3 regions of the Halobacillus sp. B23F22_5 genome follow, and region 2 is predicted to be linked to each of the others. Evidence: riboswitches for the same ligand, from Rfam matches in the RefSeq annotation. Region 2 holds a riboswitch; each other region holds the start of a gene.
What was found. A riboswitch is a leader RNA that binds a small molecule or an ion and turns the genes downstream of it on or off. The one in region 2 is predicted to bind thiamine pyrophosphate.
Positions count from the first base shown of each region.

Region 1: another riboswitch for thiamine pyrophosphate. It lies ahead of tenA (thiaminase II); the one in region 2 lies ahead of ACGTN9_RS16405 (YkoF family thiamine/hydroxymethylpyrimidine-binding protein).
Region 3: another riboswitch for thiamine pyrophosphate. It lies ahead of ACGTN9_RS10915 (thiamine phosphate synthase); the one in region 2 lies ahead of ACGTN9_RS16405 (YkoF family thiamine/hydroxymethylpyrimidine-binding protein).

Region 1 covers NZ_JBIEKI010000001.1:261,470-268,163, reverse strand. The annotation lists gene ACGTN9_RS01335 (Spo0E family sporulation regulatory protein-aspartic acid phosphatase) at 131-298, shown strand; gene rpoN (RNA polymerase factor sigma-54) at 376-1,680, opposite strand; gene thiE (thiamine phosphate synthase) at 1,913-2,530, opposite strand; gene thiM (hydroxyethylthiazole kinase) at 2,527-3,303, opposite strand; gene thiD (bifunctional hydroxymethylpyrimidine kinase/phosphomethylpyrimidine kinase) at 3,287-4,135, opposite strand; gene tenA (thiaminase II) at 4,102-4,791, opposite strand; TPP riboswitch at 4,859-4,962, opposite strand; gene thiW (energy coupling factor transporter S component ThiW) at 4,980-5,480, opposite strand; TPP riboswitch at 5,562-5,676, opposite strand; gene ACGTN9_RS01300 (sulfite exporter TauE/SafE family protein) at 5,790-6,506, opposite strand.
Region 2 covers NZ_JBIEKI010000015.1:45,828-52,521, reverse strand. The annotation lists gene ACGTN9_RS16420 (energy-coupling factor transporter transmembrane component T family protein) at 1-185, opposite strand, end outside; gene ACGTN9_RS16415 (ABC transporter ATP-binding protein) at 160-1,860, opposite strand; gene ACGTN9_RS16410 (ECF transporter S component) at 1,847-2,431, opposite strand; gene ACGTN9_RS16405 (YkoF family thiamine/hydroxymethylpyrimidine-binding protein) at 2,424-3,029, opposite strand; TPP riboswitch at 3,119-3,221, opposite strand; gene ACGTN9_RS16400 (sulfite exporter TauE/SafE family protein) at 3,289-4,068, opposite strand; gene ACGTN9_RS16395 (sulfurtransferase TusA family protein) at 4,161-4,388, opposite strand; gene ACGTN9_RS16390 (MBL fold metallo-hydrolase) at 4,446-5,570, opposite strand; gene ACGTN9_RS16385 (sulfurtransferase TusA family protein) at 5,593-6,144, opposite strand; gene ACGTN9_RS16380 (rhodanese-like domain-containing protein) at 6,197-6,493, opposite strand; gene ACGTN9_RS16375 (rhodanese-like domain-containing protein) at 6,511-6,694, opposite strand, start outside.
Region 3 covers NZ_JBIEKI010000006.1:123,504-130,197, forward strand. The annotation lists gene pyc (pyruvate carboxylase) at 1-673, shown strand, start outside; gene ACGTN9_RS10910 (3-hydroxyacyl-CoA dehydrogenase family protein) at 695-1,654, shown strand; TPP riboswitch at 1,804-1,916, shown strand; gene ACGTN9_RS10915 (thiamine phosphate synthase) at 2,031-2,642, shown strand; gene thiO (glycine oxidase ThiO) at 2,626-3,759, shown strand; gene thiS (sulfur carrier protein ThiS) at 3,743-3,946, shown strand; gene ACGTN9_RS10930 (thiazole synthase) at 3,943-4,713, shown strand; gene ACGTN9_RS10935 (ThiF family adenylyltransferase) at 4,713-5,726, shown strand; gene ACGTN9_RS10940 (LacI family DNA-binding transcriptional regulator) at 5,976-6,694, shown strand, end outside.

The DNA.
Region 1 (6,694 bases), on a different contig from region 2:
CCTCATATTCACACTGCTTTCTCCTCCATATTTTGAAATTTAGGTTTTGTCACTTCCCTCAAAGGAAAGAATAAAATAAATTATTCACAAAAACATTACATCGTAATAGATAACGTTGGGGGTGGCCATTATGAACAACTTAGAAGAGTTAGAGCAGAAAATAGAAGAAATGCGAGTATATATGTATTCCCTTTACCATCATGATCCCTTGGATGATAAGTTGATTGAAGCCTCTCAGACGCTGGATCGGCTGTTAAATGAACTTTCAGCGGCAGACAGTGCGATCAACTACGAATGAATTTTCCACCTTGTAAACCAAAGAACATGAAAAAACTGCCTCAAGGAATCGAAGACTGATCCCAAGAGACAGTTTTTTTACGAGAGCCGTTTACGTTTGGACGAGGCAGGGATTTGGAGTTCTTCCCTGTATTTAGCCACCGTCCTCCGCGATACGGTTATCCCTTCTTTTGTTTTAAAATGGTCGGAAATCTTCTGATCGGATATCGGCTTACGCTTATCCTCCGTTTCGATCAAACTTTTTAATAGCGCTTTTACTCTAGCGGAAGATGTATCGTTACCCGATTCACTACTGAGTTTGGAAGTGAAAAAGATACTTAATTCAAAGCACCCTTGAGGGGTCTGAATCACTTTATTCGCTTTGGCCCTACTTACGGTGGACTCATGGACTCCGATTGCTTCAGCCACTTCTTTCAGGGTCAGGGGCCGGATAGCCGTAAATCCTTCTTCGAAAAATCCTGCTTGCTTTTCTACAAGCACTTCGGCAATTTTCATCATTGTTGCCTGCCGTTGTTCCACACTATTAATCAACCATAAAGCCTTTTGGTAATTATCCTTTACATATTTTGCCGTCTGGTCATTTTTATTAATCAAGGTGCGGTAATTCGTATTTACGTGGATCGAAGGTAAATAACTGTCATGGAGAACAATCTTATACTCCCCTTGATGCTTCTTTACGGTTATATCGGGACGCATATATTCTGCAGGTGACTTCGCAATACCTGCAAAAGGCTTAGGTTTTAACTGTTGAATCACTTCTACTGCTTGATGTACTTCAGACAGAGGTGCATTCAATTGTTCAGCCAGCATGCGCCATTTTTTTTCCGCCAGCAACTCCAGGTGATTCGCAGCGATTTGTTCAGCCAATATGTTATCTTCCTGCAACTGTCGTAGTTGAAAAGTTAGATAATCTGATAGATTTCCAGTTCCAACTCCTATAGGGTCAAGGTATTGCAGTGTTTCAATAACCCCTGCCACTTGACCTCTTGGCAGCCCAAATTCATCAGCAATCTCGGACACTGGAATGGGAAGGTAGCCATTGTCATCTAAATTCCATATCAGGTATTGCATCAGCAGTCTTTCTACGTCAGGCAAATCTAATAGGCTTGCCTGCTCCCATAAATCCTCTCTTATATCTTTTTCCCTGGTAGCAAAATCAAGTGGACTGGCACCTGAGTGATAGGACCTTTGCTGATAGACAGGTTCGTGGTCGACCTCTGGTGTTTTTTCCTTTAATTCAATCAGCGGATTTTCCAGTGCTTGTTCCTGGATATACGCTGTCAGTTCCATCGAAGAGAATTGCAGCAATGATATCGCCTGTCGTAATTCAGTTGTCATAGCCAGGTTCGTCGTTTGCCGTTGAGACAGACTTAACTCCATCATGTTTCTCCTCCCTGCTTAAAACCATATGAACGCGCTTACATTTCACAATAGACTGATTTCTTTTAGAATATATTTTATTTTACTATGCATCATGATCAATTAGAAGTTGTTCGAGATTAACTTATACTTATTATCATATTGGCGTATCCATCATGAAATTTCAAGCTCGTATCAAAAAAACTTCCCCAGGAGAACCATTTTCTGGTTCTCCTGGGGAAGACGGTTAAGACGGTTAAAGCTGTTTTACTGATTGTGGGATGTCTTCTGCCTGGGTGATAGCGCTAATGACCGCCACGCCATCGGCACCCGCTGAAATGATAGAAGGCGCATTTTTGCGATTAATACCTCCTATTCCAACTATAGGTATAGAGGGAAAGTTCTCCCTTAGCTCCTTGATCCACGCAGTACCGACGGGGCTTTTGGCATCGGCTTTGGTAGTAGTAGGAAACAGCGGACCGGCTCCAAAGTAATCAACATGTTCTATTGGACTTTTCTCCACTTCCCTCCAGTTTGATACCGATAATCCTATCACTCTGTCAGGAAAAACTTCTCGCAAATCGCCAGGCGATATGTCATCCTGGCCCACATGAACACCATCCGCATCCAGTGATTCAACCAGATCGGTATCATCGTTAACGATATACAGCACTTCATGTTCCTTACAAATCCTTCTCAGCTTCAGTCCTAATTCCAGTTTTTCTTTTCCTTGTAAGGATCCTTCCCCTTTCTCTCGATATTGAAAAGCGGTGATCCCACCCTCAATGGCTTCCAGTAAAATTTCTACCGGATCACGGGTGCAATTAGTACTTCCCATAACTAGATATTTTCGCAGTCTACATGCCAAATTCATCCTTGGAGTCCCCTTTGCAGCTGGGAGAAATCAAACGATAGAGCATCGATGAACCTGGGTACAAACGTTCCTGAACCAGTCACTCCCGGATCTGCAGCAGCATATTCTGCTGCCAAACCGTAAAACTCTACGGCCGCCAATGCCTGCATTTCAGCAATACCTTCTGTAGTTAGACATGCGGTCAATATGGAACCAAGCAGACAACCGGCACCTGTGACTTTTGCAAGCAGAGGATGACCAGTTTCATTTTTCACCAGGCGACTTCCATTACTAATGACATCTGTTGCTCCTGTAACAACCGCCAGGGTGTTGTATTGACGGGCTACTTGCTCGGCAACTTCTTCGGCATCCCCTTCTCCGCGCGATTCGACACCTTTCATTTCCCAGGAAATATCGACAAGGTTTGCAAGTTCAGCTGCATTTCCTTTGATTGCTGTAAGTTTGACTGTTTGTAATATTTCCTCGACGGCACGCCTGCGAAATCGCGTAGCTGCGACCCCGACCGGATCGAGCACAACCGGGATACCCTTTTCATTAGCTGCTTTACCAGCATGAACCATTGCTGGAACCTCTGCAGCGGTCAGTGTTCCGATATTGATCAACACACCATCGGCATTAAAAGCCATCGATGCTGCTTCTTCCTCAGCCTTAGCCATGACGGGGGCACCGCCAAAAGCCAACAGCCCATTCGCTGTAAAATTCATGACGACTTGATTGGTCAAATGATGGATCAGCGGGGTGTGATTACGCACTTCTTCAATGACATTCATCATTTATTCCCTCCTCACGTATCGCCCAGTGATTCGTTGGTCCGTTACCCTTTCCGATAGAAAAGCCATGACGAATCGCAGCAGTGATATAGTGCTTCGCACGTCTCACTGCTTCGTCTAATGGGAACCCCTGACTTAAATATGCAGTAATGGCTGCTGAATAGGTACAGCCAGTACCATGCGTGTTTTTAGTGGTAATACGATCGGAGGTGAACCGATACATCTTTTTTCCATCATACAAGACATCCAGCGCCTCCCCTATTCGATGACCGCCTTTAATAAGTGCCGCTCCTGCACCGAAGCCATGCACGATGTGTTCAGCGGAAGCTTCCATATCGGCTGACGATTCGATGTTTTCTTCCGTAATCATTTCCGCTTCAGGTATATTTGGTGTCACCAGGGTTGTCAAAGGAAGCAAATGCTCCCGTAAATAAAAACGAGCTTCGCTTTCCATCAATACATCGCCGCTTGTCGCTACCATCACAGGATCCATGACATAAGGAGTCTGGAAGCGGGGTATCGCTTCTGCGACCACTTTCATCATATGGATATCTGCAATCATGCCTGTTTTGAGCGCATGGATCGGCATATCTGCTCGTATCGCTTCAAGCTGTTGTTTTATTATCGACGGTGGCAAATGATGGACTCCTTGCACACCAGTTGTATTTTGAGCGGTGACAGAAGTGATGACAGACATGCCATAGCTCTTCAGTTCTTGAAAAGTTTTCAAATCAGCCTGTATGCCCGCTCCTCCACTTGAATCGCTGCCCGCTATGGTCAGTGCACATGGGATTGGTCTGCTCATCGCTGTGTCACCACTTTCTGTACCGGCCATTCTTCACACGTATAGGCCATTTCCCAAAAAGCCAACTCAAGTTGACAACTCTTCCGGAATGCTTCTTTCATACGGGTGCGTTGTTTTTCAGATACTTCTTCTGCCAGTTCATCCAGGCGGTTACGCAGCTTTCCTGTCAGCCCTCTCATCTCAGCATCCGCGTAGAATTTGATCCATGGATAAAACGGATGGCTACCGTTCGGCTCGTATTGACCCGTCAACACCTGACCGATTTCTAAATATGTCCACGGACAAGGAAGCAACGCACATAGGATTTCGCCTAAGTTTCCGGTATGGGCATGGTACATCATGTGCTTGATATAGTGGTCCGCCGTTGGTGGCAGCGGGTATCCTTGCATGTCTTCATATTTCACCCCAGCCTGCTCACAAAAGTTATGATGGGGATGGGTTTCACTGTTCAATACAAAGCCTATCTGGTCATTGAAGAGTGAGATATCATCTCTATTGCCTGATTTGGAGACGGCTATGCCATAGATATGCATGAACGCATTCAAGTACTCAAAGTCTGCTTTGATATAGTGCTCCAGGGCCTCTTTTGGCACGTCTCCTTTTCCTATACCGACCACAAATGGATGGCTGAATATCTTTCGAAAAATATCATCGTTTTCTTTTCTTAAGTCGTTTGAAAAAGTCATGGTAAGCCTCCTTTAATAGTTAGGAAGCTACTAGGGGAATAAAAGTAGAAAGATAGAGGGTGGTGAAGTTGGTCCTCTACTACTTCCCTGCGCTGGCATTATCCAGATCAGGTTCCAAGGGACAAAGGAAATCATTCCTTATCTCAGCTGTACGCGCCCCTAGTAGTTTTCCGTTAAAAAGTTAAACACTATGAAACTCTTCTTGTATTAGGCAATAATTGTTCTTGTTTGATTTTGACGACGACCAGCCAGCCGATTACAGCACCAGTAATACTGCTGACCAGAAATGATGGAATAAAAAACAAAGCTCCAACCGCACTTCCCATCAGCACATTGGCAAAAGGGACGGCAAACAAAGCGCCAATTACTCCAGTCCCCACAACCTCGCCAACGGCAGCCCAGGCTTTTCTGCCCAGCTTCTTGTATAGATAGCCAGCTAAAAATGCGCCGACCATGCCGCCCGGAAAGGCCAGCAAAGTGCCGATTCCAAGCAGATTACGCAAAACGCCGATCATAAACGCAATGACCACCGCCGGCAGTGGTCCGAGCGTTACAGCCGCCATCACATTGACTGCATGCTGGACTGGGTAAGCTTTAGCTATCCCTGCCGGAAACCAGAGCAGCTGTGCTCCCATGGTGCCAATTGCTACAAATACAGCCATTGTCGTAAGCAGACGCGTACGATTCATTTCTCCCCTCCTTTCTCCAAGAGCGCACTAAAAAAGCCAGATCCTCATGGGACCTGGCTTGGTAGGTTAAAAGAAAATAGACGTATCTTCCGACTACTTCCCTCCGCTGGTATTAACCAGATCAGGTCCATAAGAGTCGGAAAGCTTCACGCGCTTTCCTCTCAGCCCACCATTCAGGGCACCCCTAGTAGTTGTTTCATATATTTAATTTGATGTTTCCATTTCATCATAACAAAGTATAGGAAGCTCTTCCACTTCTCTATGATAAATTTTTGAAAATAAAGCCTGCACACGTATGCTTTGATAGATTTAAAAACTCTCAAGCAGCAAATAGAGCCCGGTGAATAACAAAATCATGTACATGAATAGCTGAAATAAACGCTGGTTGATCCATTGAAACAATAATTGGCCCAAAACAAGTCCAGCCAGTACCACAGGCAAGGCTAATCCGCCAGCCTTCCATACTTCGATGTTCGTGCCCGCAAAAACCACTTGAATCAGCAGGCTCACGAAATAAATGAATAAGTAGAAAGCGAGCGTAGTTGCTCTCAACTTTTCCTTCTTCGTATCCGTACCGGAAAAATACAGCAGGAGTGGTGGTCCAGGCATTCCGATACTGGTGGTCATCGCTCCCGATATACCTCCTGCGATAAAGTCTCTACGCAAAGACTGATGAGTCCGGAATTGGAAGATCAAAAGAATTGTAAGCACCAGGATAACGATACTGATACCGAGCTTTAACTTGGTCATGTCTGCCAAAAGAAAGATGAGGATGCCAATCGGAAGTCCGGCACTACTGCCGATGATGAACCTTTTTAAAATTCCTGTATCGACATCATGACGGATTTTCATAATCAAGACACTGGAAATGACCAGTGAAAGAGCCAGATTGATCTGAATCGCTTCCCTGGGAGCGAACAATAATAATAAAAACGGTGTAGCCATGATCGAAAAGCCGAAACCTGTACTGGTTTGTAAAATGGAAGCTAATAAAATGATGACAATAAATAAAAAAATAGAATCCAAATAAACACCTCTGTTTAATACCGATAACAATCCATGGTCGTCCTATTAAGTAGTGAAATCTCTAAGCTTTTCAGGAAAGCTGAGAAAGTATATAATTTAATAAGATTGTCAAAAAATATCAAGAAAATCTTTTCTATTTGATCTTCCTTTTATGATAACATGTTGATATTATCAAGCGTTGCGATTGC
Region 2 (6,694 bases):
ATCAGGAATGGCACAAAATAAAGAGACCAGCTTTTCAAGGACACGCGCCCGAATAAAAATGTGAGGATTACTACCCCAATAGAAAACAGCAGCGGGGTGATCGGGTCGAACACAAAAGCCAGCAGGAAAACTGCCAATACAATCGTTATCGCCTTCATGCTAGGATTGAGTTCCTGTAAATTCATAATGACCCTCCCTCTTTCTTGCTGCTTCTTCAAGCCTCACGTGAAAAGGTTTTTGCAAATGATGCTGCGCCAGCCAACGATTATTTTTTTGCCATAACTGAGCAGGGCTGCCTTCAAATGCCACCTGTCCCTTCTCCAATACGATGACATGATCGGCATGCTGATCGACGAGCTCCATGTCATGGGTGACCATCACCAGGGTGGTGCCGGCTTGATTACGCACTTCCAGCAGATCGATGACTTCTTTAGCTGCCTGCTCATCCTGACCGAAAGTTGGTTCATCTAAAATCAACAGGCTTTGGTGCTCGACCATCATAGTGGCAATGCTCAACCGTCGCTTTTGCCCCTGACTCAAGGTATAGGGATGACGGTCGGCATGCGGAAGCAAACGGTACCTTTCCAGCATCTGTGTTGTCTTTTCAGTCACAACTTCTTCCGGGACTTCCTGTAGACGCAGGCCATACGCAATCTCCTCAAAAACTGTATCAGCAACAAATTGATGTTCAGGGTTTTGAAAGACGTATCCGATTTCCTGCCATAGCAAATGATCTCGGAATTTATCCATCGCTTTATCGTTCAGCTGGATATTCCCTGAAGAGGGATGCACAAGCCCTGCCATTAACAGACTAAGAGTGGTCTTCCCGGCACCATTGGCACCCACAATAGCTGCCCATTCTCCCTCTTTTATTTCGATCGTTATATCTTCAAGAATATGCTTAGAACCGATGTTTTGGAGAGATAGATGGATCTCTGGTGAGGACTCAATATGCTTAGTCTCCGGTGATAACTCGGCAGGCTTGTTTTCCAGTGTCTCTGGTTTTATTTTTGCCGTCAGGGATTCCAGATGGACAGGATATTCCCCGTAGAGTTCGATCAAGCCTTGATCACTCAACTCCTGAGCTGTCCGGAAAAGCTCAGGCATCCAAATCCCCTCGCTTCTGATGGTTTCATAATGTTGATAAAAACCTTGAGCGATCGATCCATCATAAAATATTCTTCCGTGACGATTCATCAATAGACAGCGATCGCCATAAGGTAGCCATTCATCTAAATTATGTTCGATAATTAATAACGCGAAATCATTTTCTTTTTGCAACGTAACTACTGTTTCAATAAACGAACGCCTGGCATGTGGGTCGAGCAAGGAAGTCGGTTCATCCAAAATCAACAGTTCAGGCTCCATGGCTAATACACAGGCCAGGGCTAATTTTTGTTTCATCCCTCCGGATAAAGTGGAGATTTCCGCTTTCTTCACCTCTGCTAAACCGACCATTTCAAGAGCCCAATCCACCTTTTCCCTGATTATCTCAGGAGCAGTTTTCAAATTTTCCAAACCGAAAGCTATTTCATCTTCGACGGTCAGCATACAAAACTGGCTTTCCGGATCCTGAAAAACCACTCCAACCCGCTGGCTCAGTTCACCTGCTTCGAATTTTTCATAAGGCACTCCTTGATAATAGCGTTCGCCCTTCATAGTTCCATCCAGTTCCCCTGGGTATAAACCATTCAGGCAATACGTCAACGTGCTTTTCCCACACCCACTTGGCCCAAGGAGCAGCGCAGTTTCCCCGTGAGATAAGCAAAAATCAATCCCGCTCAATGTCGGAGATTTGGTCTCTTCATAATGTAATGTGAGCTGATTCACTTCCACTAAAGGTTTATCATGCGGCGCCATGTTTATTTCTCCTATGCTCTTTGCCAAGCTCAAAGTTGTACAGCACGCCAGTTTTCGCAAGCGCATCGCTGATTGCTTTTCCAAGCAGGCCGGCGATGACTGCACCACTGACCAAACGGGCAATGAACATGGCGGCAACGTAGGTGGTTGCAAGTGCTGCATAGCCAGACAGGAAGTAGCCCCAGACAAAACTGAACACAGCTGACCCCATCCCTGCGGCCATTAACACCCATACGTGGTACATCCGGTATCTGGTTGCGGCAAATACCGCTTCAGCCCCTAGTCCCTGGATCATCCCTGAAATGATCAGCATCGGTCCGACAGCATTCCCCAGCATTACTTCAATAATGGCGGCAATCGTTTCAGATAAAAATGCGGCGCCCGGCTTTCGGATAATATAGGCAGCGATAATGGAGATGATGAACCAAATACCAAAAATCAAATCGTAACCGATCGGACCGAAAAATCCGACCAGCAACTTTCCGACAGGAAGAAACGCTAAATAAACGACTGCGAATACAACGGAAAGTACAGACATGACAACTATTTCTCTCATTTTCCACTTATTCATCGTCTTCCCCCTTTTGATGGGATGGACTGTTCGCAGAAATGGACGCCGTCATCACAACATGATCGTTATGTTCCTGGGTTGACGTGAAGGCGTTTTCAAGTGTAGTAAAAATGTCAGCCGCTTCTCCTTTCAGCTTGGTAGCATAGTGGATACCCTCGACAGTTAGTCCTCTTTGTTTGGCAGCTTCGATTTGTTCCATAATCTGATCCATGTAACGGTCAGACCCAAGCGGATACAGCGCAAAATCACAAGCGGCATATTGGTTTATCGCTGTTGGGGTGTTTAATTTACGATCGTCTTCTGCCATATAGACATCGCCATCCGTATCACCCGGGCAGCCGATAGAAAAAGTTCCTGAAAAAGCTACATGGTGGCCAGTCTTTGCAGCATGGGAAAAAATAGCTTCGGTAACATCGAACACATGCGGAATCTTCCCTCTCACACACGTGCTGACATCATCCGTCTCTAACCAGACCTTTGAGGTATCGACTTCCTCAAGAGCCGATAAAATGACATTCACGAAATCATCCGTCATCGGGTGTACCGAAAAGCGGCACCCGGCAATTCTGCTTGTTCCTTTACATACTTTATTGGACACGAACATTCCCCTCCTTTTTTATACAACAAAAAAACTGCATCCACGGGGAATGCAGTTCAAAGGTTATTGTTGATAAAAATGATTCGTGTCACCTTATCTCTGCACTTCCCCACGCTGGTATTATCCAGTTCGGGTTCTAAGGGTCAGAGTCTTGTGACTCCTCTCAGCTCAATCGCACCCCTAGTGCTTCAATCGTGCTATGCAGTTTTTTCATCTATTAGTAGCTTAATAGATTTCCAAAACTTTGTAAACATCTATTTTACAGTAATACGTCCCACCAGATTTTAATGGCTGTTCCGACAATTAAAGCAGCAAGGATACCTTGTAATAACTTGGTATTCACTTTCTGACCTGCTTTTGCTCCAAGTGGAGATGCGATCAGACTGGCAATAATCATGATAATCGCTGGTACAAGAACGACCTGACCGGTCATCACTTTACCGACAGTGGAACCGATCGAAGAAATGAAGGTTATTGCCAGGGAAGTTGCGATGGTAACACGGGTTGGTATTTTAAGCACCGTCAACATAATTGGAACCAGCAGGAATGCACCAGCAGCACCGACAATACCTGCCGCTACACCAACGATGAAAGCAGAAACAGCTGCAACCATTTTACTGAATGTCACCTGATCAGGTGGAATGTCATCGTTGTTCTTTCTAGGAATGAACATCATGACCGCGGCAGTCAAGGCTAAAATACCATATACGATTTGAATGCCTTCTTCCGTCATGAAACGGGAGCCATAACTTCCGATGAAACTACCAACCAGAATACTTACACCCATATAAATAATCAAGTCTTTGTTCAAGTAGCCACCTTTACGGTAAGCCCAGGCACCGGCAATAGTGGCAAAAAACACTTGCACTGCACTGATTCCTGAAACTTCATGGGCAGTGAATGCAGCGAAACCTAACATAGGCGGTATATATAAGAGCATTGGGTATTTAATAATTGATCCGCCGATTCCTACCATTCCTGATACATATGAACCTGCAAAACCGATGATAAAAATCGTGACGTAAAACCATAAATCCATTTTTCTTCCTCCCTTTATCTCTTTGAAAGCCTTACCAATTGGAAGGGGACAGCCATCCGTTTACCGGAATGTCTGTCCCCCCTTTTTATCTTTTAGCCTTTCTTGATCCAGAACTTAAGAACTTCGTCTTCTTCTTGCTGGTCGACAAGTTCGTGTCCGCTGGAATCTGTCCAGGCTGCTAAGTCTGCTTTTGCACCTTTGTCTGTAGCGTGGATTTCAAGAATATCTCCGCTGTTCAATTCATCCATCGCTTTTTTCGTCTTTACGATTGGCATTGGGCATGCCAGACCTTTTGCATCTAGTACTTTATTTGCTTCCATTTTGATACACTCCTTTTTTAAAATTAACCGGGAGCCCCACTAAAATGGGGCAGCCCATTAGGATACCGCGCAGCGGTTTGGTCCGATTTCCATTTCACGCTTTTCTTCTTCTTCAGGCGTTAGTTTACCCATGTTCACTTGGCGAATTTCCTGGTATGCGTTTGGTTGTGGTGGAAGGTTTTCTGTAACCATCTTACGGAATTCACCTTCGTCTTCCACATTCAAGCCAGTGTTCACTTTGTAAAGTTCACCAAGAGGTGCTGATACTTTTCCATCATCCTGTACTTCACTCATGTTAGCGAAGTGAGCTGGCAGCACTTCCAAGTCATCTGAAAGTTCTTTGTAACGGCTGTAAAGTGTCTCACGCAAGTCGCCAACCCAATCTTCTGCAAGACCGGCAAGGTCAGGACGACCGATAGATTCTACGAATAGAATGTCACCAGTCAACAAGTATTTGTTGTCGACGATGAAAGAAGTAGATCCGATGGTGTGTCCTGGTGAATATACTGCCTGAGCAGCAACCTTAGTCGTACCGACAGTAATTTCATTGCCGTCTTCAAGCTTGTTGTAATCGAATTGAACTTCTGTTGCGTCTTTCGGTGGCAACCAGTATTGTGCACCAGTTTCTTCACGAAGCGCACGACCGCCGGAAATGTGGTCTGCGTGCAGGTGAGTGTCTGCCACCTGAACGATTTTCGCATTCTTTTCTTTTGCAAAATCAAGGTAAGGCTGGATCATACGGTTGGAGTCGATGACCATTGCTTCGCCATCAGAGACAACCATATAAGATAGGCAGCCTTTACCCAGACGTACGAACTGGTATAGTTCACCGCCATCAGAAATGTCGCCTACTTTAACCGGCTCCAGGTACTCACTCCAGGCTTTCATACCGCCTTTCAAGTAAGAAACTCCTTTCACGCCAGCTTCTTCAAGCAGGTCGGCAACCATCATGGAAGATCCTTCTTTTGCACAAACGACCAGTACGTTTTCGTTTGGAAGTTTATCCATGATGCTTTCTACGCCATCTAGTAGATCAAAGTAAGGTACATTAATGACTTCTACACTGTCACCTTCGATTTTCCAGTCTGCGAATTCTTTTTGGTTACGAACATCCAGAATGAACAATTCTTCTTTATCAATAACTTTGCGTGCAATTTCTTGTGCATTCATTGCTTTTGGCATTGATACCCCTCCAATTAATGATTTATTTTTCTACGTTTCCGTTCCAGTCTTTCATGCCTGGCGTTACGTTATATACGTTGTAGCCTTTTTCTGCAAGTTTCTGAGCTGCCATGTCACTTCTGCTTCCTGTACGGCAGATGACATAGACATCTTTATCTTTTTCGATTTCATCCGCTTTTTCATCGATTTCTCCAAGCGGTACAGATACGGCGCCAGGAATGTGGCCGAATTCATATTCCGCTGGTTCACGGACATCAAGTACAGTAATATCGTCACTCAGTTTGCTTTCCAAATCTTCATTGGAAACGACCTGGTCATGTTTTTTCTCTGGCTTATTTTCTGAGTCTGTACTTTTGCGTACATAATGGTACAAGACATCGCCATCTTCTTTATGACCGAGGTATTGGTGACCCATGTTTTCAGACCATGCTTCCAGGTCAGCGATTGAACCGCGGTCCGTTGCCTGTATTTCAAGCACGTGGCCAGGTTCGAGATCAGTCATTGCTTTTTTCGTTTTTACGATCGGCATAGGGCAAGCTAAGCCCTTAGCATCTAGTACTTCATTTACTTTCATTGGAAAATACCTCCTATTTTAGGTGAAAGTTTATTAAAGATCACGTGACGGTTTATTCGACGTCCCCACTCCAGGACATCATTCCGCCCTCCATGTTGGTAACATCATATCCATACTGATCAAGGAACTGTGTCGCTTGACCGCTGCGGCCGCCGGAACGGCAAACCATGATATATTCTGTGTTTTTATCTAATTCATCTTTACGGAACTCAAGCAAGTGAAGCGGAATATTCACCGCTCCAGGGATTTTACCCTGGCTCACTTCGCCAACTTCACGAACGTCAACGATATTCAATTTTTCGCCTAGTTCTATTTTTTGTTTTACTTGTTCTGCAGTTAAACTTTTCATCTGTGAATATCCTCCTTTTAACCTCTCCAGGCGTTCATGCCGCCTTGGACATTGATCACTTTTTCAAAGCCTTTCTTTTTCAACATGCGAGAGGCTGCTGATGAACGGCCGCCACTCTGACAGATGACATAGACAGGCTTTTCCTTATTGAGTTGATCCGCTTGATTTCCTAATTGCTGAAGCGGAAGGTTGTTGAATCCT
Region 3 (6,694 bases), on a different contig from region 2:
ATATGGCGGATTTCCTGCCGAACTGCAGCGCATCATCCTGAAAGGACGCGAGCCGATTAATGTACGTCCAGGTGAACTGCTGGAGCCTGTTGACTTCCATAACCTGAAAGAAACCCTGTTCCATTCCCTTGATCGACAAGTCACTAGTTTTGATATGATCAGCTATGCGCTGTATCCAAAAGTGTTCATGGATCATCAAAAATTCATCGAGCAATATGGCGATGTGTCCGTTTTGGATACCCCTACTTTCTTCTATGGGATGAGACTTGGAGAAGAAATCGAGCTGGATATTGAGCAAGGGAAGACGCTGATCGTCAAATTGATTTCTATTGGTGAGCCGCAAGTAGACGGAACAAGAACCGTATTCTTTGAGCTGAACGGTCAGCCACGTGAGGTAGTCGTCAAGGACGAAAACGTCAAAGCCACTGTCCAGGCGCGTCCGAAAGCAGATAAATCGAATAATAAACACATCGGTGCAACGATGCCAGGAACAGTTATCAAGGTTCTATCAGGAAAAGAGGAACAGGTGAAAAAAGGAGATCATTTAATGATCACGGAAGCAATGAAGATGGAAACCACCGTCCAGGCTCCTTTTGATGGAAAAATCAAGGATATCTATGTGGAAAGTAATGAAGCCATTCATGTAGGCGATTTAATGATTGAATTCGAATAATACAAGAAGGGGAGTGAAATGATGAAAAATATCACGGTACTTGGAGCGGGTGTTATGGGGCATGGTGCCGCTCAATTATTTGCCCAGGCAGGAAAAAATGTAAAAATCCGGGCCAGACGCGAGTCATCATTGAAAGATGCAAGAGCACTTATGACGAATAGCTTAAAAATTATGGTTGAAAAAGAGATGCTGACGGAAAACGAAATGCACCAGACGTTAGCCCGTATTACGTATACCACAGATTTACATGAAGCGATCCCAGGTGCTGACTTTATTTTTGAATCCATTCCGGAAGATCTTGAAAAGAAACTCGAGACTTACGAAGTTATTGAACGTATTGTCTCAGACGATACGATTATTTCTTCTAACACTTCCACTTTCCCACTCGAGGAATTAACTCAAAAAGCGAAGCATCCGGAAAGGTTTGTCATTACTCACTTTTTCAACCCGCCACAACTGGTTCCAATTGTGGAGATTGTTAAAGGAGAGAAAACACAGGAACATGTGGTAGATACAACGTATGATCTAATGAAAGAAATCGGAAAAAATCCAGTAGTTTTAAAAAAAGAAATATCTGGTTTTATCGTCAACCGCGTTCAAGTAGCTATGCTTCGCGAAGCGTTCCACTTAATGGAAGAGGGAGTGGCTACGGCAGAAGATATTGATATAGCCATGAAAGGGAGCATGGGCTTTAAATGGGCTTTCTGCGGACCGATGGAAAGTCAGGATTTAGCCGGCCTGCAAACAACACAAGCCATGGTTGGAAAGATATTAGAAGATCTATCTAACACAAGAGAAGTTCCTTCCTTTTTAAATGAAATGGTGGAAAATGAACGGTTTGGGATTAGAACGAATAAAGGTTTTTACGAATATGATGATCATGGTGAACAAGCCATTCATACACGGGACGACCGTTTTCTGGAGCTCCTGAAATTATTACAGCAAAAAAGTGATCAGCATAATATAAACTCGTTTTCGTGATGCATTTCGAAGCTCTATTTGGGAGTTGTAAAGGGAAAATGGCAAAAAAGAAATGACTAATGTACTCGGAAAAATCAGAAAATTAACTAGACGATTCTATGAAATTAATGTAAAGTAAGAAATGAAGCGTTTACCAAAAACTGCATAAAAATATTCACTAGGGGTGCCTTTCCTTAAAGGCTGAGATCAAAGTATAACTTTGGGACCCTCTGAACCTGATCTGGCTTGAAACACCAGCGGAGGAAAGTGACGACGATGGGCGTCTTGAAAGAGCAAATCTATGTTTCTTTTATGATGGTCAACTAAAGTAAATGGGACATACCACTTTTCCTCCGGGGGAAGTGGTATTTTTTGTGCCTAAAAAGGGTGTGCTGGTATGAAACTTGTGGCAGTGGCGAATGGAAGGCTGGAAGCGGGGCCGTTGGCAGCGGTCATTGAGGAATTTGCTCCATTGGTAGATTCCATTATTTTAAGAGAACCTCACATGGCTGAGGTTGACTATCAGTTAATGGTGGAGAAGTTAATCGCAAGTGGGATTGATAGGGACAAGCTTTGTATTCATAGTCGACTAGACGTTGCCTGCAAGACCGGTGTTCCGAATCTTCATCTCAAAGAAAAGGGCTCCGGGGTAAAAAAGGTGAAACAGGCTTCTTCTTCTATGAAGGTCGGGGTTTCGGTACATTCGCTTCAAGCGGCAAGACAGGCGGAGGAGGAAGGTGCCGATTATGTGATGTTTGGTCATGTTTATGCTACGAACAGCAAAAAAGGAATGGAGCCAAGGGGCATCGAGGAGCTTGAAGCTATCACTTCTTCGATTGATATTCCTGTGATCGCGATTGGTGGCATCACTCCCGCTAGACTACAGGAAATACTGGAAGCAGGAGCGGCGGGAGTTGCTGTCATGTCAGGGATATTCGAGGATGCACAACCGCTTAAAGCTGTAAAACGGTATGTAAAGGAGCTAACGATTCATGAAGGAATATTATGATGTGGTGATTATTGGCGGTGGCATCATCGGTCATTCAATTTCCTACTATTTAAACAAGAGCGGAGTCCACGCTGTCGTCATCGACAAGCAGGTGAGTGGCAACAAAGCTACGAAAGCAGCCGCAGGGATGCTTGGTGTTCATACGGAGCACCAGGCATCAGGCGCCTATCATCAATTTTGTGAAGAAAGCAGAGATTTATATCAGGGCTTAAGGAAAGAACTTCATGAATTAACAGCAATCGATATCGGGCTTTCTCCGTTTGGAATGATGGAAGTCGCGATGGATGAAGTCCATAAACAAGAGCTGTTGGAGAAAAAGCATGCCTTTACCAGCCTGGAATGGCTGGAAACAGAACAGGTAAGGGATAAAGTTCCTGCTCTACCGCCAGAGGTTTCCGGGGCATTATATATGACCAGGGATGGCCATGTCGAACCAATAGCCACGTGTGAAGCGTTGAAGCGGGCGGCTTTTGTATATGGCGGCGACTTACTGGAAAACACGAGTGTCGTTGGGGTGACAAAAACAGATGATATTTTCACTGTCCAATTAGAAAATGCTTCTGTAACAGCAAGCCAGGTCGTGGCTGCTTCTGGAGCGGACAGTGGGCGATGGTTTAAAGCGGCAGGAATAGATGACCCGATCGTACCTGTGAAGGGGGAATGCTTTTCGATTAAACCAAGCCGGCATTATTTTAAGGAAGCCTTGTTCTTTAAGGATTTTTATATTGTTCCTAAACCGGATGGGCGTTATATCGTAGGAGCGACGTCCAGGCCTAATGAATTAAGTTCTGATACAACGGCAGGAGGATTGGCAGATTTGATGAATCGTGTGTTTGCTGTTTTTCCAAACCTGAAAGAAGAACCGATGCAGGAATTCTGGTCAGGAGTACGGCCGGGGTCTGTCGATGGTTTGCCGATTATCGGGGAGCACCCGACACTCACGGGATTCTACTTTGCTACCGGGCATTATCGAAATGGCATTCTACTAGCGCCTGCTACGGGGCAGATGATGAAAGATCTGATCACGAAGCAAGACGTACACCAGGCTTTCCGGGAGTTGCTTTCACCGGAACGCCTGGATAGGAAAGGAGCATCCAATTATGAATATTCATCTTAATGGAAAAAGCATTGATTTACCTGGTAACGTCACCACGGTATCGGATTTGCTTGATTCCTATGACATCAAGAAAAAGATTTCCGTGGTGGAGCACAATAAAGAAATTGTACCTAAAGGGAATTATGAACAAACGACGCTTGCTGACGGAGACAGGATTGAAATCGTACATTTTGTTGGAGGAGGATGAACATGTTAACGATTGGTGAAAATACATTTCGTTCAAGATTGATGCTGGGCACAGGGAAATATCCGAGTTTTGCGGTACAAAAAGAGGCGGTGGCCGCTTCGGAAACGGAAATTCTAACGTTTGCTGTGAGAAGAATGGATATTTTTGATAAAGATGAACCAAACCTGCTGGAAGAGTTAGACCTTGAAAAATACAGCCTGCTTCCGAACACGGCTGGTGCCAAGACAGCGGAAGAAGCAGTCAGAATCGCACGCCTTGCCCGTGCCTCCGGTTTATGTGACATGATCAAAGTCGAAGTCATTGGCTGTGACAAGACACTATTACCAGATCCGTTTGAAACGATGAAAGCTTCCGTACAGCTGTTAGAGGAAGGATTCACTGTACTCACGTATACCTCGGACGATGTCGTGTTAGCGAAGCGATTAGAGGAAGCAGGCATTCATGCCATTATGCCAGGGGCTTCTCCAATCGGTTCCGGACGGGGAATCATCAATGAGATGAACCTGCAATTCATCATGGAACAGTCGGAAATCCCGGTTATCGTCGATGCGGGAATCGGATCTCCAAAAGACGCCGCCCATGCGATGGAGCTTGGGGCTGATGGTGTCCTGTTGAATACTGCCGTGTCTGGTGCTGATGATCCTGTCAAGATGGCGGAGGCCATGAAGCTCGCTATTCAAGCAGGGAGACTTGGGTATGAGGCAGGAAGAATCGAGAAGAAAGCATACGGAATAAAAAGCAGTCCGGAAAGCGGGCTGGTCACCTGATGGAACGGTACTCGCGCCAGGAACGTTTTGCCCCGATCGGAAAGGAAGGACAAGCTTTGTTAGGTGAGAAACATGTACTCATCGTTGGAGCGGGTGCCTTAGGCTGTGCCAATGCCGAAATGCTGGCGAGGGCGGGGATAGGTAAGATCACCATCATCGACCGCGACTATATTGAGTGGAGCAACCTTGGAAGACAACAGCTTTACACAGAAGAAGATGCTGCGAGATTGAGGGCGAAAGCGAAAGCGGCGGAAGCCAGGCTGAAAGCGATAAACTCCAGTATAGAAGTAGAAGGAATTGCAGAGGAATTTGATGCGGAAAATGCAGAGTTACTGTTGAAAGATATCGACATGCTGATCGATGGAACCGATAACTTTGACACTCGTTTCATCATCAATGATGCTGCTGCCAAGTATAAAATCCCCTGGATCTATGGCGGTTGTGTCAAAAGCCATGGCCTCTCGCTTTCCATTCTGCCGGGTGAAACACCGTGCCTCCAATGTCTGATCGACCAGCTACCTCAGGATGGAGAAACCTGTGAGACAGCTGGTATTATCGGGCCTGCTGTCCAAGTGACTGCAGCCTATCAGACGGGAGAATGCCTGAGGTTCCTTACCGGTCACCCGATGTCAACGCATTTGGTTTCTTTTGATATCTGGGGAAGAGGGTACAGTGCGATTGATGTAGCAAAACTCAAAGACCCACAATGTGTTTCTTGCTCTGATGCCGCTCAGTTTTCTTACTTAAAAAAGGAAAAAGGCATCCGCACCGCCATCCTATGCGGTAGGGACACGGTTCAAGTCAGACCGGGCCGGAAAGAAAACGTCAACTTGGAGCGATTAGCCCAGCGGATCAAACCGCTTGCCGGGGAAGCCAAGGTAAATGAGGTACTCCTCCGGTTTCAAATGGAGGAAAAGAGATTCGTCGTTTTTAAGGATGGAAGAACGTTGATTCATGGTGTGGGTGATGTGCAGGAAGCGAAGAAGTTGTATCATCGATATGTGGAAGCGTAAGGAGGAAAAGTGCCTGATCCCAGCTTTACTACAGTGGGACCAGGCACTTTTTTAGGCATATCTTAACTTACTTTTTTTCCAAAAAAACAAAATTCGATATTGTATGTTGCATCTTATTTTTAAAGGTTAAAAATGGAATTTAAACGAGAGGGTTGTAAAACGCTTACATAACATCTATACTATTACTAAATCGATTTAGTAAACCGGTTTAGTTAACGGAAATTGAATTAGAAGCTTGGAGAGATTGTTATGAAATCAGTCACTATAGCTGATGTGGCTTCACACGCAAATGTTTCTAAAAGTACTGTCTCTCAGTATCTGAATAAACGTTTCGACTATATGGGAGAGAAAACAAAACAGAGGATTGAACTTGCTATCAAAGAGCTGGGCTATCAGCCAAATATTGTAGCCAGAAGTTTAAAACAAAAATCTACGAAGACAATTGGGGTGATTGTCGCTAACATATTGCATAATTTCTCGACAGAGGTGAGCCGTGCCATAGAGGATGCATGCAATGAACAGGGGTTTCACCTAATTGTATGTAATGCAGATGATCATCCGGAGAAAGAAAAAAATTATATAGAAATGCTACGAGCGAAACAAGTGGATGGCATTATCATTTTCCCGACCGGCGGTAATAAAGACCTTTACCAAAAGATGTTAGCAGCCAATTACCCAGTGGTTTTCGTAGACAGATCGGTAAGTGATGTTCCAGTGTCATCCATCATGTTGAATAACCAGGAAGCATCGAGACTTGCAGTCCAACATTTTATAGATCGGGGTTATGAAAGAATTAGTATTGTAACAACTTCTATCATCAGGGATATCACACCTAGGTTAGAAAGAATAGAGGGTTACCGACAAACACTAGAAGACAATGGCCTGACCCTCCAGGAAGAGTATGTAAAAAGCTTGGAACTGCAGCAAATCCAAGATGGAATTGAAGAAATGTTGGCCCTTGAACAGCC